2 regions of the Massilistercora timonensis genome follow, and region 2 is predicted to be linked to the other one. Evidence: riboswitches for the same ligand, from Rfam matches in the RefSeq annotation. Region 2 holds a riboswitch; the other holds the start of a gene.

Region 1 (9,218 bases), on a different contig from region 2:
TCAGCATAATGATGATGAAGACAGAAGAGAACAGTTGCTGTTTCTTGCTGACGATAACTTCCGTGATCACATTTAAGGCGTCGTAGTAGGCGTTGATGCGGAACAGGCGGAAGATCCGGATGATCCGGAACATCCGGAAGGCGATGGCGCCTGCCGGGAAGAAAAAGGGCAGGTAATGGGGCAGGAAGGACAGAAGGTCCACGATGCCGGTGAATGAAAATATATATTTCAGGATGGCTCTGGGCTGGCTTACGGAAGGATAGAGATATCTGGCGGTCCAGACTCTGAGGACATAGTCCACCAGGAAAAGAGCCACCGTCGTCTCCTCCAGGGTGATAAGCAGGGCGCCGTAGGCATTTCGCATGTTGTCAAAGGTGTACATGGTGCAGACACTGAGATTTAAGATGATGCAGAAAGCATTGAAAAAATCATAGATCCGGCTGGCATAGTCATATCTTGTGCCCACCTCGATGATCTCAAAGATCCGTTTCCTTCGTGTTTTCCATACTGGTTTCATAAGTGTGATCCCCCCGCCTGGATTAACTGTTTCTATTTTAATCCAAAAAGGCAGGGTTTTCAATTCGGAACTGGTGGAATTTGCAGAATTTGCGGGTCAGGTTGACAGTCTTTGGAAGGGAGGATAGAATGAGGAGCAGGAACCAGGGGAGGGAAGAAGTTTTGATCCGAGATATGAAGAGCGAAGAAATAAAAGAAGTGTCCCAGATCTGGCTTTCGGCCAATCTGGAGGCCCATGATTTTATCCCTGCTTCTTATTGGAAGGGGAATCTGGATCTTGTCCGGGAGGAACTTCCCCTGGCGAAGGTCCGGGTATATGAAGAAGAGGGGAAGATCCTGGGGTTCCTGGGAAGAAACGGGGAGGAGATCGAAGGGATCTTCGTCCGGAAGGAGTGCCGGAGCCGGGGGATCGGCAGGGCGCTTCTGGAGGATGCGAAGCAATCCCGGGAGAGGCTGCGCCTGCATGTCTACCAGAAGAACCGACGGGCTGGGGTGTTTTATCTCAGGGAAGGATTCCGGATTTGCTCAGAAGGAATTGATGAAGGAACTGGAGAAAAAGAATATTGCATGCTATATGAAAGACGGCAAGACTCTTTAGGAGGCATTTAAGATTATGGGAAAGAATCAGGAGAAAACCAATGTGATGCGGGTGCTGGAACAGAAGAAGATCCCCTATGAAAGCCACAACTATCTGGAGACCGGGGCAGTCAGCGGCCTGGACGTGGCCCGGGTTCTGGGAGAAGATCCCGACCGGGCGTTTAAGACGCTGGTGACAGTGGGGAAATCAAAGGAACACTATGTATTCGTGGTGCCGGTGAGCAAAGAGCTGAACCTGAAGAAGGCGGCCCAGAGCGTGGGGGAGAAGAGTATCGAGATGATCAAGTCCAAAGAACTTCTGCCGCTGACCGGATATGTCCACGGCGGGTGTTCGCCCATCGGGATGAAGAAACAGTTTGTCACCATCATCGATGAGAGCGCCGGGAAGTATGACCGGATCATGTTCAGCGCCGGGAAGATCGGGTATCAGGTAGAGGTAAGCCTTGCAGATCTGGGCAAAGTGATCCGGTTCCAGATGGCGGATATCGCGGAATAATTTCAAGTGGGGACGTGGTATTTTTAAAAATACCACGTCCCAGATTGAAAATACCCTGTCCCCAATTGACACTTTAGGGGGAACCAGCTAGAATATTACCATACCGGTTCTGCCGTGTGCAGATGAAAAGGGAACGCGGTGCGAGGCCGCGGCAGCTCACTCTACTGTATGGAAGGACGAACCCTGTGTACCACTGTCCTGCGGGGCGGGAAGGGCAGGTAGTAGGTTTGAGTTCCAAGCCAGGATACCTGCCGGTAGCTGGGGTATGATCTTACGGTGAGGGCAAGAGGATACATAAGGAGAGGACCGGGGGACTGGTCTGTCTTTGAGCTGTGTATTGGGAGAGATTGCCGCTGGCAGTCTCTTTTCTTTATTATATGGATGTTTGTGATTTTTGCAGGATTCTGTGATAGAAGAGCGGAAGGGATCCATGGAGCAGAGAAAGAAGGAGGAAGGATATGCCGGGAAAGGAACTGGCCAGGGGATATACTACCGGAACCTGCGCCCAGGCGGCGGCCAGGGCGGCGCTTAAGCTGCTGTTTGGGGGCAAAGGGGCGGAAGTTCCTGGGAATGTGACGGTGGAACTGCCCGGAGGCAGCCATCTTACGCTTCCTGTTGAAGATACAGATGTCCGGTGGCCGGAGGAAGGCGGAAGGCTTCCTCTTCAGGTCTCCTGTGCTGTCCGCAAGGACAGCGGGGACGACCCGGATGTGACCAACGGGATCCTTATCTATACAACGGTCAGGAGGACCGGGAACCCGGGAATAGTCCTGGAGGGAGGCGCAGGCGTCGGACGGGTGACCAGGCCGGGGCTGGAACAGCCGGTGGGAAGCCCAGCCATCAATCAGGTGCCCCGGCGGATGATCCTGGGGGAGGCGGAAGCCGCCTGTGAGGAAGCCGGATATGAGGGAGGACTTGTGATCTGTATCTCCATCCCGGAAGGGGAGCGGCTGGCAGAGAAAACCTTTAATCCCCGGCTTGGCATTGAGGGAGGGCTTTCCATTCTTGGCACTACCGGGATCGTGGAGCCTATGAGCCGGCAGGCGCTGATCGAGACCATCCGGCTTGACATCCGGGTAAAGCGGGCGGCGGGAGCGGCCTTCCTGATCCTTGCCCCCGGCAATTACGGGCTGGATTTCCTGGAAGAGAACTACGGCATACAGCCGTCTGAGGCAGTAAAATGCAGCAACTATATCGGTGAGGCTTTGGATATGGCCCGGGAAGAGGGCTGCAAAGGCCTGATCCTGGCAGGGCATATCGGGAAACTGATCAAGGTGGCGGGAGGGATCATGGACACCCATTCCCGGCAGGCGGACTGCCGGATGGAACTTCTGGCGGCGGCGGCGCTTCGTTGTCACCTTGGGGAGGAGAAAGCCCTGGCCATCCTTGACAGCGTGACCACGGAAGAGGCCCTTGGGAAATGCACTCCTAAGGAGCGGGAGCTTCTGGGCTGTGAGGCGGCGGCCCGGGCACAGGAACAGATCCGCCGCAGAGTGGGAGAAGAGATCCCGGCAGGTGTGATCCTTTTTTCCAGCCAGTATGGGATCCTGGGGCAGAGCAGCCAGGCAGAAATCCTTTTGGAACAGTATTTACAGGACAGGAAGAAAAGCGGGAGGAAGATATGAAGAAGAAAGGCGTACTCTATGGCGTGGGGGTAGGGCCGGGGGATCCGGAACTTCTCACTCTTAAGGCATACCGGACTTTGGAGCAGTGTCCGGTGATCGCGGCGCCGGGCCGGATCCCGGAGGAGACCGTGGCTTACCGGATCGCGGCTGCGGCCTGTCCTTCTCTTGAAGAGAAGGAGCGGGTAGGGATTGAGATGCCCATGACCAAAGACCGGGAGGTGTTGGAGCGAAGCCACCGGGAAGCGGAAGAGAGGCTTGCGGCGCTTCTTGAAGAGGGCAGGGACGTAGCATTTCTGACCCTGGGGGACCCTTGCGTTTACTCTACGTATTTCTATCTCCACAGGCGGCTTCAAAAGCGGGGCTATGAGGCCCGGATCATAAGCGGGATCCCGTCTTTTTGCGCGGCTGCGGCCCGGCTGGATCTGACCCTGGGGGAGAAGGCGGAGCAGATCCATGTGATCCCTGCTTCCTATCAGATCCGGGAAGCGATGAAACTGCCCGGGACCAAGATCCTGATGAAAGCAGGAAGGCAGGCGGCTGCGGTGCGGGAGATCCTGAAGGAAGAGGAGGCCCGGGGCGCCCGGATCATGGGGGTGGAAAACTGCGGCATGCCTGGGGAGCGTTTCTTCCGGGGAGCAGAAGAACTTCGGGAAGACGCAGGCTACTATACACTGATCTTTGTAAAAGAAGGAGAAAGACAATGATTCATTTTGTAGGGGCAGGACCGGGGGCGGAAGATCTGATCACGGTCCGGGGACAGCGGCTTTTAAGGCAGGCGGATGTGGTGATCTACGCAGGGTCTCTTGTAAATCCAGAACTTTTAAAAGAAACAAAAAAATGTTGTAAGATATATAATAGTGCACATATGACTCTGGAAGAGGTGCTGGAAGTGATGGAGGAAGCCCAGGAAAAAGGCCTGGATACAGTCCGGCTCCACACTGGAGATCCCAGTCTCTACGGCGCGGTGCGGGAGCAGATGGACCGGCTGGAGGAGCGGGGCATTCCCTATGAGTCCTGTCCGGGGGTCAGTTCCTTTGGCGCGGCAGCGGCTGCCCTGAACCTGGAGTACACCCTGCCCGGCCTGTCCCAGAGTGTGGTGATCACTCGTATGGAAGGAAGAACACCAGTCCCGGAGCGGGAACAGGTGGCGGCCTTCGCGGTTCATCAGGCCACCATGGTATTGTTCTTAAGCGCAGGACTTCTGCCGGAACTGACCCGGGAACTGCTGGCAGGAGGATATGAGCCGGATACCCCTGCGGCCATTGTTTACAAGGCAAGCTGGCCGGAGGAGGCCTGTTATCCCTGTACGGTGGGGACGCTGGCCCAGACCGGGGAGGCGCACGGGATCAGCAAAACCGCGCTGATCATCGTGGGAGAGGTGGTGGCTCACCAAAACTACCAGAGATCCAGGCTCTATGATCCGGAGTTTACCACCGGATACCGGAGGGGAAGAAATGATGAAGATCAGGATCATTAGTTTTACCAGCCGGGGGAAAGCGCTGGCCAGGCGCATTTCCTCTGTGCTTAAGGAAGAAGGGTTTGAGGCGGAGGCGGCAGTGAAAAACAGCCGCGATCCGGAGTCCCTTAAGGAATCCCTTTCTGCCTGGACCGAACGCCAGTTTAGCGAGGCTCAGGGGATCATCTTCGTGGGAGCAGCAGGGATTGCGGTGCGGGCTGTGGCTCCCTTTGTGAAGTCCAAGGCAGAAGATCCGGCGGTGCTGGCGGTGGACGAGGCGGGGCGTTACTGCATTCCCCTTCTGTCCGGCCATCTGGGAGGGGCCAATGCCCTGGCCTGCCTTCTGGGAAAACGGCTTGGAATGGAGCCGGTGCTGACCACAGCCACGGATATCAACGGGAAGTGGGCGGTGGATGTGTTCGCGGCGAAGAACGGGCTTTTCATCCAGGACCTGGAAGGGGCGAAAAAGATTTCTGCCCGGATCCTTGGGGAAGAGCCGGTGACTCTTAAGCTGCAGGAAGGAAACGGTCAGGTGGAAGGAGAACTGCCTCCGGAAGTTTCTCTTTTCCCAAGGGACGGAAAAGGAGCGGGGCCCCACATTTTCCTGGGAATTCGGAAACCGTCCGGGGAGGAGACGATTCTCTGTCTGATCCCCCGCCGGGTGATCCTGGGCATTGGCTGCCGGAAGGGCGTATCGGAAGAAGAGATCGCCCTGGCAGTGGAGACGGCCCTTGAAGAAGCCGGGATCTGGCCCCAGAGCGTGCGTGCGGCGGCCACCATCCGGCAGAAGGAAAAGGAGCCGGGACTTGTGGCGTACTGCAGGAGCCGGGGGATCTCCCTTCAGGCTTATGAGGGGGAAGAGCTAAAATCTTTGCAGGGAGCCTTCACCGCTTCCTCCTTCGTGGAGCAGGTGACAGGCGTGGATAATGTATGTGAGCGCAGCGCTCTTTTGTGCGCCGGGAAGGGCGGAAAGCTGATCCTGCCCAAACGGGCTTTGGGCCCGGTGACGGTGGCGGCTGCGGAGGAGAAATGGAGGGTGGACTTTGACTAAGATATGGGTGATCGGGATCGGTCCGGGAGGGCCGGAACAGATGACAGGGGAGGCCCGCCGCTGCCTGGAGGAGTGCCAGGTGATCGTGGGGTATACGGTATATCTGGATCTTCTGCGGGAATCCTTCCCGGAGAAAATCTATCTGTCTACGCCTATGCGGAAAGAAGAAGCCCGCTGCCGGATGGCCTTTGAAGAGGCGGAAAAAGGGAGAAAGACCGCCATGGTCTGCAGCGGCGACCCAGGGGTTTACGGGATGGCCGGGCTGATGTACGAGGTGGGCCGGGACTATCCCAGGGTGGAGATCCAGGTAATCCCGGGGGTGACGGCGGCCCTTGGGGGAAGCGCGCTTCTTGGCGCGCCTCTGGGCCATGATTTCTGTGTGATCAGCCTGAGCGACCTTCTGACGCCCTGGGAGATGATCGAGAAGCGGCTTGAAGCCGCGGCGGAGGCGGATTTTGTCCTCTGTCTCTACAATCCTGCCAGTCGGACGCGCAAAGACCATCTGGCCCGGGCCTGCCAGATCCTGTTGCGGTACCGGGCGCCGGAGACTCTCTGCGGCCTGGCCAGGAACATTGGGCGGGAAGGAGAGAAGATCCGGCTTCTCTCCCTGGAGGAACTTAAGAATACCCAGGCAGATATGTTTACCACGGTATTTGTGGGCAGCAGCCAGACCCGGAACATAGGAGGACGGATGGTGACTCCCAGAGGATACCGCACCGGGGAAGACCATAAGGGAGGAGCGTTATGAAGAAGCAGCAGGAAGCAGTGAAGATCCTGATCTTCGGCGGGACCACGGAAGGCCGCAGGGCCGCAGGGTATCTGGCGGCCGCCGGAGTCCGGGTGCACGTGTGCGTAGCTACCGGATACGGGGAAATGCTGCTGGAGAAGGACAAAAAAGAGCTGGAGGGAAAAGGGCTGACAGTCTCTGCCCGGCGGATGGAAGCAAGGGAGATGGCAGTCTGGATCCGGGAGTTCGTCCCCCGGTATGTGATCGACGCCACCCACCCCTACGCCCGGGAAGTGACGGAAAATATCCGGCAGGCCTGCGAGGCCTGTCAGGTCCCCTGTTTACGCCTCCTGCGGGAAACGGACGGAGACGGGAAGGAAAAAGGCGTGGCTTCTGTCCGGGAGGCGGCAGAGTTCTTAAGCCGGACAGAGGGGAAGATCCTGGTGACCACAGGAAGCAAGGATCTGGCGGAATACCAGAAGATCCCCGGGTATGAAGAGCGGGTGTATGTCCGGGTGCTGCCTGCCCCGGAGAGCCTGGAGGCTTGCCGGAGGGCAGGGATCGGGGGGGACCATATCCTGGCCATGCAGGGGCCTTTCTCTCAGGAACTGAATGTGGCGCTGCTGCGCCAGTATCACATCCAATGGATGGTGACCAAGGCTTCCGGGAGGACCGGGGGCTACCCGGAGAAGCAGGCGGCGGCCCTTGAGGCTGGGGCTGGCCTTGTAGTGATAGAAAAGCCGGAAGAAGAGACCGGATACTCCTGGGAAGAGATCTGCAGCCTTCTCACAGAAGAACTGGGCCTTGTGCCCCACTGGCAGGTGACGGTGGCAGGCATCGGTCCTGGCGGGGAGGAAGGATTTACCCGGGAGGCGTGGGAAGCCTGCAGGAGCGCGGGACTTCTCATCGGCGCAGAGCGGATGTTAAAGGCGGCGGCAGCTCTGGGACAGAAAACCTATGCAGCCTATGATCCCAGGGAGATCCTCTCCTGTATCCACGCCCATCCGGAGGAGGAGCAGGTGACGGTGGCCCTCTCCGGGGATATCGGTTTCTACAGCGGCGCCAGGAGGCTGGAGAAGGCGCTTGGGGAAGATCCAAGGATCCAGGTGCGGCTGGTGCCGGGAGTGGCAAGCGCCGTGGTGTTCGCCGCCCGGATGGGGATCCCCTGGGAGGATGTGGCCTTTGCCAGTATCCACGGGAGAAAGTGTTCTCCCATCTCCCTGATCCGGGAGAACCAGAAGACCATGATCCTGGCAGGAAGCAGGGAGGATGTAAAGGAGCTTGGAAGCCTTCTTGTGGAGTTTGGACTTGGGGGGATCCGGGCGGTAGTGGGAACCAGGCTTTCCTATCCGGAGGAGAAGATCCTCCGGGGAGACGGAAACATGTTAAGAGAATACGATGGAGACGGACTGGCTCTCATCTATCTTGAGAATCTCCAGGGGGGAAAGGAACCGGCAGTCCCGGGACGCCCGGACGGGACTTTCCTGCGGGGAGAAGTTCCCATGACCAAGGAGGAAGTGCGAAGCGTAAGCCTTGCCAAGCTGCGGCCCGGCAGGGACTGGGTGATCTATGACATCGGGGCAGGCACCGGGTCTGTGGCGGTGGAAGCGGCCCTTGCGGCCTGGCAGGGGCAGGTTTATGCCATCGAGCGAAAGAGGGAGGCCCTGGATCTGATCCGGGAGAATGCCCGCCGGTTTGGCACAGACAATGTGACGGTGGTGCCGGGGGAAGCGCCGGAGGCGCTTGACGGGCTTCCAGCTCCGGACGGGGTGTTCATCGGCGGGAGCGGGGGAAAGCTTCCGGAGATCCTGGAGGCTGTCTTTGCCAAAAATCCCAAGGCCAGGGTGGTGCTCAACGCCGTCACCCTGGAGACGGTGGCGGAGGCGGTAGCCTGCATGAAGAAATGGAACCTTCAGGAGGAAGAAGTGGTGCAGCTTAACGTGTCCAGGGCCAGAAGGGCGGGAGCTTACCACCTGATGGAGGGCCAGAACCCCATCTATATCATCAGTATGACAGGAGGAGGCGGAACATGGGAAGAATCCCAAGACTCCTGATCGGAGCGGCAAGAAGCGGGGCCGGGAAGACGCTGATCACCTGTGCTCTTCTAAAGGCCCTGCAGAAAAGAAAGAAACAGGCAGTCTCCTTCAAATGTGGTCCGGACTACATCGATCCTTTGTTCCACCGGGAGGCTCTTGGAATAGACAGCGACAACCTGGACAGTTTCTTTTGTACACCAGATCAGGTGCGCGCCCTTCTTAGGGAGCGGGCGGGAAACTGTGAGATCGCGGTGCTGGAAGGGGTCATGGGTTACTATGACGGCCTGGGAGGAATGAAAGAAGAAGCCAGTACTTATGACATCGCCCGGATCACCGGCACCCCGGCGGTGCTGGTGGTGGACGCCCGGGGGGCCAGCCTGTCGCTTTTGCCTCTGATCCGGGGATTCCGGGAGTTCCGGGAAGAAAGCCAGATCCGGGGGGTGATCTTCAACCGGATGAGCCCGGGCATGTATCCCCAGATGAAGAAGCTGGTGGAAGAGGAGATGGATCTTAGGGTGTTTGGCTATCTGCCGGTCCTTCCGGAAGGAATCCTGGAGAGCCGCCACCTGGGCCTGAAACTTCCCTGGGAGGCGCCGGGGTGGAAGGAACGTCTGGAAGCGCTGGGAGAGCGCCTGGAAGAGACGGTGGATGTGGAGGGGCTCCTGGAACTGGCAGAGACGGCGGAGGACCTGGGAGAATCTGCCACAGGCAGGG
Region 2 (9,218 bases):
CAAGAACCGGCCCAACCCCAGTCTGGAGGAGATCCTGGAAGCGGAAGCGGCCACTTATGAGCGGATCGAAAGCAGGAGGTAGAGAAAAACTTGGGTATTATTTTGGCAATACTGCTTTTTAGTTTTATCATTTTCTTCCATGAGCTGGGACATTTTGTGCTGGCGAAGAAGAACGGGGTTGATGTGGAGGAATTTGCCATCGGCATGGGGCCGGCCATTTTCTCCAGAGAATACCATGGTACCTGGTATTCCATCCGGATCTTCCCCATCGGCGGGTTCTGCGCCATGGGGGAGGACGATGAAGCCACAGACTCTCCCGGCAATTTCAATAATAAGTCGGTGTGGGCCCGGATGTCTGTCATCGCGGCAGGTCCGGTGTTCAACTTCATTCTGGCCTTTGTCTTCTCCGTGATCCTGGTGTGGATGACCGGCTACGACGCCCCGGTGGTGGGAAGCGTGGACAGCGGCTCCCCGGCGGCGCAGGCCGGGATCCAGGAGGGGGATACCATCTTAAGGATGGGGAACAAGAAGATCAATATCTTCCGGGAGATTTCTTTCTACAATCAGTATCACCAGGGAGAAGAGACTACCATCACCTTCCTTCATGACGGGGAGGAGAAGACGGCCACCCTGGACCCGGAACTGGATGAAGAGCTGGGCTATTACCGCTTTGGCTTTAATTCTTCTCCGGCCCGGGAGGCCACGCCCCTTACCGCGCTCCAGTACGGAGTTTACGAAGTGAAGTTCTGGATCTGCACCACCATCGATTCTCTGAAAATGCTGGTGACGGGGCAGGTGGGCGTGGATCAGCTGTCCGGACCGGTGGGGATCGTAGACGTGGTGGACGACAGCTACCAGCAGGCTAAGGTCTACGGAGGCTTTGCCGTGACTGCCCAGCTTCTTTACCTGGCGGTGCTTCTATCCGCCAACTTAGGCGTGATGAACCTGCTGCCCCTTCCGGCGCTGGACGGGGGCAGACTGGTATTTCTCCTGGTGGAGGCGGTGCGCAGAAAGCGGGTGCCCCCGGAGAAGGAAGGGTATGTGCACCTGGCAGGCATCGTGCTTCTGATGGCGCTGATGGTATTTGTCATGTATAACGATATTCAGAGAGTGTTTTTCTGATAGAACAAAGGAACATCCCATGGGGATGTTCCTTTCAGACTGTAGACAAAGTCCCCGGTTTACAACGGGGCTTTTCTATTGCAGTTATCAACATTTCAATGATTCTTCCGGTTTTTATCAAGAAAAATCCCCTACTTATCAACTCGAAAGTTAAGCGGTGCGTTCCCTGCACATGGTATAATTATCCTATTTGGACATTCGAGGATGAAAAAATAAAAAATCAAAAAAGGAGACAAGATGAAATGAAAAAGACAATTTTAGTCGGGGAGTTTAAGCATGAAACAAATAGTTTTATGCCGGAGAAATCAGGCGTGGAAGCATTCATGGCAAGAGACTATTTCTTTGGAGAAGAAATCTTTAAAGTTTTTCAAGGAGTTCGAAACGAATTAGGGGGAATTCTTGACTATTTTTGTCCGATAGAGAATTGTCGGCTGGTCCCGGTGATGGCATTTAATGCGCAGCCAGGAGGAATTGTAACGCGGGAAGTATTTCAGAGCGCCCGGGACGCGCTTCTGGAAGCGATTGAGAAGCAGGAGCGTGTGGATGGTATTTTGCTGGCTCTCCATGGCGCTATGGTGGCAGAAGGATACCCGGATGGAGAAGGAGCGCTGCTGGAGACGCTTAGAGACAAAGTGGGAACGGAGGTTCCGATCATTGCCTCCCTGGACCTTCATTGCAACCTGACCAAAAAGATGGTGAAGTATGCGGACGCGTTTTTCCCATATGATTACTATCCCCATACAGACACCTATGAAGCCGGTATTCGGGCGGCCAAATGTATGTGGGACACATTGGAAGGACGGATTCATCCGGTCATGGCGTATGGCCTTTGGATTTTCTGCTCTCCTATATGCCTACCGCCGAACCATGTATGGAAAAGTACGTGGCGAAAGCACAGGCGATGCGAGGAAAAGAAAATATTATCAATGTAAATGTGCTGCACGGCTTTTTTGCATCTGATATTGAAGAAACCTGCCTGTCTGTGGTTGCGGTGACAGATGGAGATCTTGGAAAAGCACAGAAGATCAGCAGTGAACTTGCGAATGAGATTTGGAAGGATAGAGAGAATCTGCGGCGAAACTTTTGGACCATTGACGAGGCCATTGACGATGCGAAGGAAAAAGGAGAAGCTCCGGTAGTGTTTGCGGATATTTCTGATAATCCTGGCTCCGGCGCGACAGGTGACGGTACTCACATGCTGCGGCGTCTTCTGGAGCGAAAGGTAGAAGGAGTAGCGGCGGTGATTATTTATGATCCGGAGACGGTCGAGCAGGCAAGTTCCAGCGGCGTGGGAACAACGCTTAAGATCCGGCTTGGGGGAAAGATATGCCCGGATATTGCCGGAGAGCCGATCGATTTATGGCTGCGATTTATTCATGGGACGCTGCGAAGACAAAAGACTTTCCAGTTCGTTTATTGTCCTGGGGCAAGGGAGGGATTCCGGCAGGAACCCTCCTTTTTGCAGCGCCTGAAAGATCTTAAGTACGCAAGGAGTCTCCAGGCTGGCGGTCTCAAGCAGTTTCTTCTGAGTAAAGACGTCCTTTGGGGAGCCGAAAGCCAAGAGCTGTCCTTCATGAAAGAGAAGCACGTCATCCGCCCAGCTCCAGGCGAAATCCACATCGTGGGTGGCTGTGACTACGGTGATGCCGCTTGCGGAGATCTCATCGATGATCTCCCGAACGATCCGGGTGTGGATAGGATCTAGAGCCGCCGCCGGTTCATCCAGCAGGATCAGGGAAGGCTCCATCACCAGAATATCCGCAATGGCCACCAGTTTCTTCTGCCCTCCGCTTAAGGCGTGTACCGGACGGTGGGCGAAGGAGGCGATGCCAAGGCGTTCCATCACTTGCTCTGCCCGCCGTCTTGTTTCCTGCTGGGTAAGGCCAAGATTCAGAGGGCCAAAGGAGATCTCCTGGAGGACATTTGCGGAGAAAAGCTGGTTGTCCGGGTCCTGGAATACCACGCCTACTTTGCTTCTGAGGGAAAGCAGTCCCTTTTTGGAGTAGTCTAAGGGATGGCCTTCAAAATACAACTGGCCGGAGTCGGGTTTTCGGATGCCGTTGCAGCACAGGAAGAAGGTGGATTTCCCGGAGCCGTTAGCCCCCATGCACGCAACCTTCCTCCCTCTTCGGATCTCCAGGCTCAGTCCGTTAAGGGCGGGGACATCGCTGCCTTCGTAGGTATAGCTGAGCTGTTTTGCTTTTAACAAGATATCATTCACCATTTTCACCTCCAAGTCAAGATCGTGATCAGAAGAAGTCCGGTTTCAAAGAATACAAGGGCAAGGATCTCGCGAAGCTTTGCGGGATGATGCTCCGCCAGGCAGCGGATCACGCCGTCGTAGCACCGGGACTCCATAGCGTCATACTGGGCGCCGGACCGTTTTAATGACAGCAGAAACACAGAGCCGGCCATCTGGGCAAAGGAATTGCGGGCGGCAGACAGACTGTGGTTCCCCAGCCGGGAATGTTGGGCCGCGGTAATGGAGGAGGCTGTCTTAAGGAGCAGGAAAATGTATCGGTAAGTCAAAAGCATAAGCTCCAGCAGAAGATCTGGCACATGGAACCTTCTCAACACCTCCAGAAGATCCGGCATAGGAGTACTCAAGGAGAGAAAATACAGGCAGGAAACACTGGCAAGAGCCGTTGTGAACAGCCGTATCCCCCGCGTAAGTCCAGCGATGCTCCCGGTAAGATACAAGCCTCCCATGGGGACTGCGAACCCGTCAAGAGGAATCCTGGAAATATTGATCACCACCGCGGCAGTGCTTAAGGCCAGAAAGACCAAGGGAACCCGCAGCAGCCGGAAATAGCGGGAGGCAGGGATCCCGCCGACACAGATGGTGAGGATCCCTGTCGAGGCAAAGACGATTCCCGCAAGGAGAATGGAACGGATGACGACGCAAAACAGCAGAGTCAGCAGAGTGAAAACAAATTTTTCCTCTCCATTGACAGAGCAAAGTTTAGAGCGGTAAGCAAGCTGGTCGATCAGGATCATAGCTGCTCCTGCTCTTTCCCAAGCTTTTTCCGTTCATAGAGCCGTCCCATAAAAAAGGCGATGATGCCTACCCCGATGCCCGTCTGGACGCAGAAGATCAAGCTTTCCAGTTCTCCAGGCAGTTCTCCGCCTAAGAATGTCTCCAGGATGGGAGAAAACCAGGGCGTATATTCCCCGTGGATCTCTTCTACCATGACGCTTCCGGCGTCATCAGAGCCGCCAAATTCCGCGTCTTTCAAGGCGATCACGGGAATGACCGCGATCAGGATGGCCGCAAGGATCAGCGCGGCCGCAAATTTCTTGTTTTTGGTCTCCATTTCTTACGCCTCCTTTCGGTATCCGATGGATTTTAACTCTGGAAGAGCAAAAGATTCCAGAAAAACAACGATGGCTGTGGTCAGGAGCCCTTCGATGACCGCGAGAGGCACTTGAGTAGGCGCGAAAACGCCAAGGAATTTCACGACAGAAGCCAGAATTCCTCCGGCCTCAGAAGGATAGGCCAGGCCAAGCTGCACGCTGGTGATGCAATAAGTAAAAAGATCGCCCAAAGCCGCTGCCAGAAAAATGGAAAATCTGCGGTTTATGGAGGGTTTCTGGCAGAGTCTGTAGATTCCATATGTAAGAAGAGGGCCGGCAACAGCCATGGAAAATGTATTGGCCCCCAATGTGGTCAATCCTCCGTGAGCCAGCAGGATTGCCTGGAAGATCAGGACAATGATCCCCAGGATACTGACGGAACATGGCCCGAATAGAATGGCTCCAAGCCCGGTTCCGGTCATGTGGGAGCAGCTTCCGGTGACAGAAGGGATCTTCAGAGACGAGATCACGAAGATGAAAGCGCCGGACATGGCAAGCAGTGTGACAGCCCTGCGGTTTTCGGACAGCGTCCTGTGGATAGACAAAAAGCCGGCGGCCAGGAAGGGAAGACATAAGATCCCCCATGCGATACAGTAGCCTGCCGGAAGATACCCTTCCATGATGTGCATAGCGTTAGCGGCCGGAACGACCGCGTTTGCCGCGGCAAATACAGCCAATGCGGCAATGAGTTTCTTTTGGTTTTGAGTCATCATAACTCCTCCTTTAGATTGATCGTTCTCAGAGAAAAGATTCTCTGGGTGTGCAAAAAAGGTACACAAAAAAGACACCTGACCGTCCTTCGCGGCCACGTGTAAACTGTCTGCAGCGGGTAGGTCTTCTGACTCAGGCTTCAACACGATGCTTCGCCTTCCCAGTTTCCCAGTGACATCATGAAGCATCATTCTTCCTCTACAGCGGCGGGACCGTGTGGGCTTTTGACCCAGCTTGTCTGTTACCCTGCCAAAGGCAGGCACCTCGCTACATTCAATCTTCTTCTATCATATAACAGCAGGGAAATACTGTCAAACAGATTCAGAAAACAAAATCAGCCATGAAACTGGTTGCACATTTTTCTTTATATGTGACAAGCACGGGTGGATCGTAGGTTATACTGTGCATCCAGGGAATGAACATGACAGCAGGACATGGAAGCCTTTGTACGACAAGTTGAAAGACCTGGATATGGAGATGATGGTATTGGATGCCGGATATAAGACTCCAGCAATCGCCCGAGAATTGTTAAAAGACGGGATACAGCCTCTGTTTCCGTATAAAAGGCCCATGACAAAAGATGGATTCTTCAAGAAATATGAGTATGTCTACGATGAGTACTATGACTGCTATATCTGTCCGGAGGATCAGATCCTTACTTATAAAAACGATCTCCCGCCACATTTGGGAAGAGTATCTGGAAACCAGCGAGGATATCCGCTATACTCTCGGGAACAAAGAGATCTATATGTTGAGAAAAGAAACCATTGAGAGATTGTTCGGAAGTGCAAAAGAACAGCATGGATTTCGCTACACACAATATATCGGCAACGCCCGAATGAGAATGAAAGCCGGGCTGACCTTTGCGTGCATGAATCTGAAAAAGCTGGCAAAGATTCTGGATGTAAGGGAAAGGCAGGACAAAAAATCAGGATTCTTTTTTATCTTTTATAAAAAAATATGGGAGTTGGCATTTTGGCAAAAAGAGTGGTGCTGGAGCTAGGCTCCAGCACCAACTTTGTCTACAGTCTGAGGAACATCCCATGGGGATGTTCCTTTTTTTAATCCAGCTCGGCGATCCGGGAGACGCCTACATAGACTTCCGAGATCTTATACCAGGTGGGATAGTCTACAATCCCGGTGGCGGGCAGGCCAAAGACAGACTGGATCTTCTTCACCGCAGCCTGGGTGGCGGGACCGTAGATGCCGTCTACCGCCACCTCCGGGATGGCGGGATAACCTTTGTGGATGCCGTTGATCTCTTCCTGGAGCAGGCGGACCTTCTCTCCGGTGGAGCCCTTCTCCAGGTTGTATCCCGGCCAGGAGGCAGGGATGCCGGAGATGGACTGGGCAGTGTTGATATACAAGTCTTCTCCGTAGAAGGAGCGCAGGATCTCAATAGCCCGGTAGCCATCATCGCCCAGGGATTTGCTGCCCCACTGGGTCATCCAGCCGGGGCACCGGACCTGCCTGCCGTCGCAGTACTGGGTGAGGAGAGGCTGGCGCACGTTGGGCCGGGAGAGATAGGAGGCAAAGAGTTCGTCTACGATGACAGAGATGGTGTCGTAGATGTTCCGCTCCGGGATCCATTTGTGGTCAAAGGCGGTGGAGGAAGTGATGGTGAAATCATATCCCATGTTCCGGTACCATTCGGTGTATACTCTGTTTAAGGTAAAGGACATGATGGCCAGTACATTTGCCCGGATGGTCTCCGCGGGCCAGGTGGCGTAGATCTCGCTGGAGGCCACATTTTTGATGTAGTCCTTGTAGCGGACATAGTAATCCCTGGCAGTGGAATCCCGGGGACTTCCGTCGTGGACCACAATGTATTCCGGGACAACCACCCGGCTTAAGACGATCTCGCCGGTCTCGGTGACGGGCTTGATCTCGCTCTCGGGTATTTTGGCAGGGTAGGACCCATATAATGTATGTGCGGGAATGACAAATACTTCCCCGGCAGGGTCGGAACCGGACCGGGGAGGGAGGGCGATGTTCTGGAGAGCGGTGACGTCCGGGAGGATCTCCGCGCCTGCCACGCTGACGGGCTCATAACCCGGCGCCTCTACCTGGATGGTGTATTCCGCGTAGGGCTGCTGTTCACTGGATTCTTCCAGGCTGTATTCCAGAGGCGGGGCCTCCAGCTCCAGGGAGGAAGTCTGGCCGGAGGAGTCTGTGCTAAGCTGTTCCACCAGGCTGTCCGGGACGCCGGTATAGGAGATGGAGACTTTGGCTTCCGGGACGGGCCGGGAAGTGGCCTGGGAGACGACATTCACCTTCAGGCGCCCGCGTGCGGAGGCCTCTGTCAAAGAAGGATTGGTTCCGTTCATGAAACACCTCAGAAAAAATCTCTTCCCCTTATCCTATGCGGGAGGAGGAAAAGGGTGCCCGGTATTGAGAAAACCATGCCCGGGATTTATAATGTAGAAAAGAGCCGAAAGGAGTCGACATGAGGCGAAGACCGAGGAGAAGGAAGAAAAGCTGTTTTACCGTGGCGGGGCTGACAGTTCTTGCTACAGTCCTTCTTGGCGCCATGTTGTTTTTTGTCTGGCAGGAAGGGGAAGGGTTTTTTGGAGCGCTTCCCGCACAGGAGCAAGAGGTGCCTTATCAGCAGGTTTCCCTGGAAGAGAGAAGCCTTGAGGATAAATATTACTACGGGCAGATTCCGGAGGAGGACCAGAAGGCTTATCAGGAGGTGCTGGAAGGGCTCAGGGAGCACAAAGAGGAGATCTATGTCCACTGTGAGAAGGCTGAGAGGGCCAATGAGCTGTTTGTCCTGGTGCTGAAGGATTTCCCGGAGATCTTCTGGTGCGACGGGCGGGTGACGGCCACTGCTTACTCCGGCGGTGAACCTTATACAGTGCTGGAACCCCGGTATCTCTGTGGAGCGGAAGAGCAGAAAGAACGGGAGCAGGAGATCCAGGAAGAAGCCCGGGAGTGGCTTGCCGGGGCGCCGGCGGATGCCGGGGATTTTGAGAAGATCCAGTACGTGTATGAGACCATCGTGGATCAGGTGGAGTATGAGGCAGAGGCCCCGGACGGCCAGAACATTTACAGTGTGCTGGTGAACCGGAGGTCTGTGTGCGCAGGCTATGCCAAGGCTACCCAGTACCTTCTGGAGCGGCTGGGGGTCTTCTGTACCTATGTGACCGGAGAGACCAGGGAGGGGGAGAGCCACGCCTGGAATCTGGTGCTCTGTGAGGGGGATTACTATTACGTGGATACCACCTGGGGAGATCCGGTGTTCCAGTCGGAGGAAGGAGAGGAGCAGCAGGGCTATATCAATTATGATTATCTGTGCTGCAGTGAGGAGGAACTGTTCCGGACCCACACCCCGGACGGAGAGGTGGAGCTTCCCAGGTGCACCAGCATGGACTGGAATTACTATGTGGTAAATGGAATGTATTATACGGACTATGACAGGGAAGAGATCCTGAAGAAAATGAATCAGGTGATCTCGGAGGGAGGAAATCCTTCCGTGTTTAAATTCTCAGATGAGAAGATCTATGAGCAGGCCAGGGAGGGGATCCTGGGTGATCTGATCAAACGGGCGGCGGACAATCTGGGCAGGTGGTATGATCTTACAGAGGTGCATTACCGCTATCTGGACCAGGAGAGCCAGAACAAGATCACCATATACTGGCAGTACGAATAAGAAAAGGATATGGAGTTTGAAAGGTATTGTCTGAACCTGGGGTTCTGCTTCCTTGCGGCAGCGGCGGCATGGAGGGACGGGAGGGAGAGAAAGCTCCCGGACGGGTTTGTAAAGGCGCTGGCAGTTCTTGGACTGGCTGCGAGAGTGTGGAGGGTCCTTGAGGGATCTGAAGAAGGGCTTGCGGTCCTGGGAGAAGGGGCGCTTGGAGCCCTTGCGGGCGCCGGGATCTTCCTTCTTCTTCTCCTGATCTGGCCCGGGGCTTTCGGCGGCGGGGATGTGAAGTTCCTGGCAGCCGGCGGGATCTTCCTGGGGCCGGCGGGGACGGCTGTGGCCTTTGTGTCCGGTGTGCTTCTGGCGGGAGGCTTTTGCGTGGTGCGCC

The links. A riboswitch is a leader RNA that binds a small molecule or an ion and turns the genes downstream of it on or off. The one in region 2 is predicted to bind cobalamin.
Region 1: it holds a riboswitch for cobalamin, as region 2 does, so the genes downstream of both, cbiD (cobalt-precorrin-5B (C(1))-methyltransferase CbiD) here and ACML7B_RS04585 (energy-coupling factor ABC transporter permease) in region 2, are expected to answer to the same signal.

Annotation. Positions count from the first base shown of each region.
Region 1 is NZ_DBGCJQ010000021.1:386-9,603, forward strand. Features, by position in the region: partial or broken gene ACML7B_RS01775 (ion transporter) at 1-517, opposite strand, end outside; gene ACML7B_RS01780 (GNAT family N-acetyltransferase) at 679-1,125, shown strand; gene ybaK (Cys-tRNA(Pro) deacylase) at 1,130-1,609, shown strand; cobalamin riboswitch at 1,697-1,880, shown strand; gene cbiD (cobalt-precorrin-5B (C(1))-methyltransferase CbiD) at 2,068-3,234, shown strand; gene cobI (precorrin-2 C(20)-methyltransferase) at 3,231-3,938, shown strand; gene cobM (precorrin-4 C(11)-methyltransferase) at 3,935-4,711, shown strand; gene ACML7B_RS01805 (cobalt-precorrin 5A hydrolase) at 4,689-5,741, shown strand; gene cobJ (precorrin-3B C(17)-methyltransferase) at 5,734-6,489, shown strand; gene cobK (precorrin-6A reductase) at 6,486-8,522, shown strand; gene ACML7B_RS01820 (cobyrinate a,c-diamide synthase) at 8,498-9,218, shown strand, end outside.
Region 2 is NZ_DBGCJQ010000054.1:22,724-31,941, forward strand. Features, by position in the region: gene dxr (1-deoxy-D-xylulose-5-phosphate reductoisomerase) at 1-82, shown strand, start outside; gene rseP (RIP metalloprotease RseP) at 91-1,122, shown strand; gene ACML7B_RS04560 (M81 family metallopeptidase) at 1,365-2,054, shown strand; partial or broken gene ACML7B_RS04565 (MlrC C-terminal domain-containing protein) at 1,994-2,470, shown strand; gene ACML7B_RS04570 (energy-coupling factor ABC transporter ATP-binding protein) at 2,480-3,346, opposite strand; gene cbiQ (cobalt ECF transporter T component CbiQ) at 3,349-4,119, opposite strand; gene ACML7B_RS04580 (energy-coupling factor ABC transporter substrate-binding protein) at 4,116-4,436, opposite strand; gene ACML7B_RS04585 (energy-coupling factor ABC transporter permease) at 4,440-5,186, opposite strand; cobalamin riboswitch at 5,287-5,469, opposite strand; partial or broken gene ACML7B_RS04590 (transposase) at 5,557-6,190, shown strand; gene ACML7B_RS04595 (peptidoglycan-binding protein) at 6,249-7,514, opposite strand; gene ACML7B_RS04600 (transglutaminase domain-containing protein) at 7,634-8,839, shown strand; gene ACML7B_RS04605 (prepilin peptidase) at 8,849-9,218, shown strand, end outside.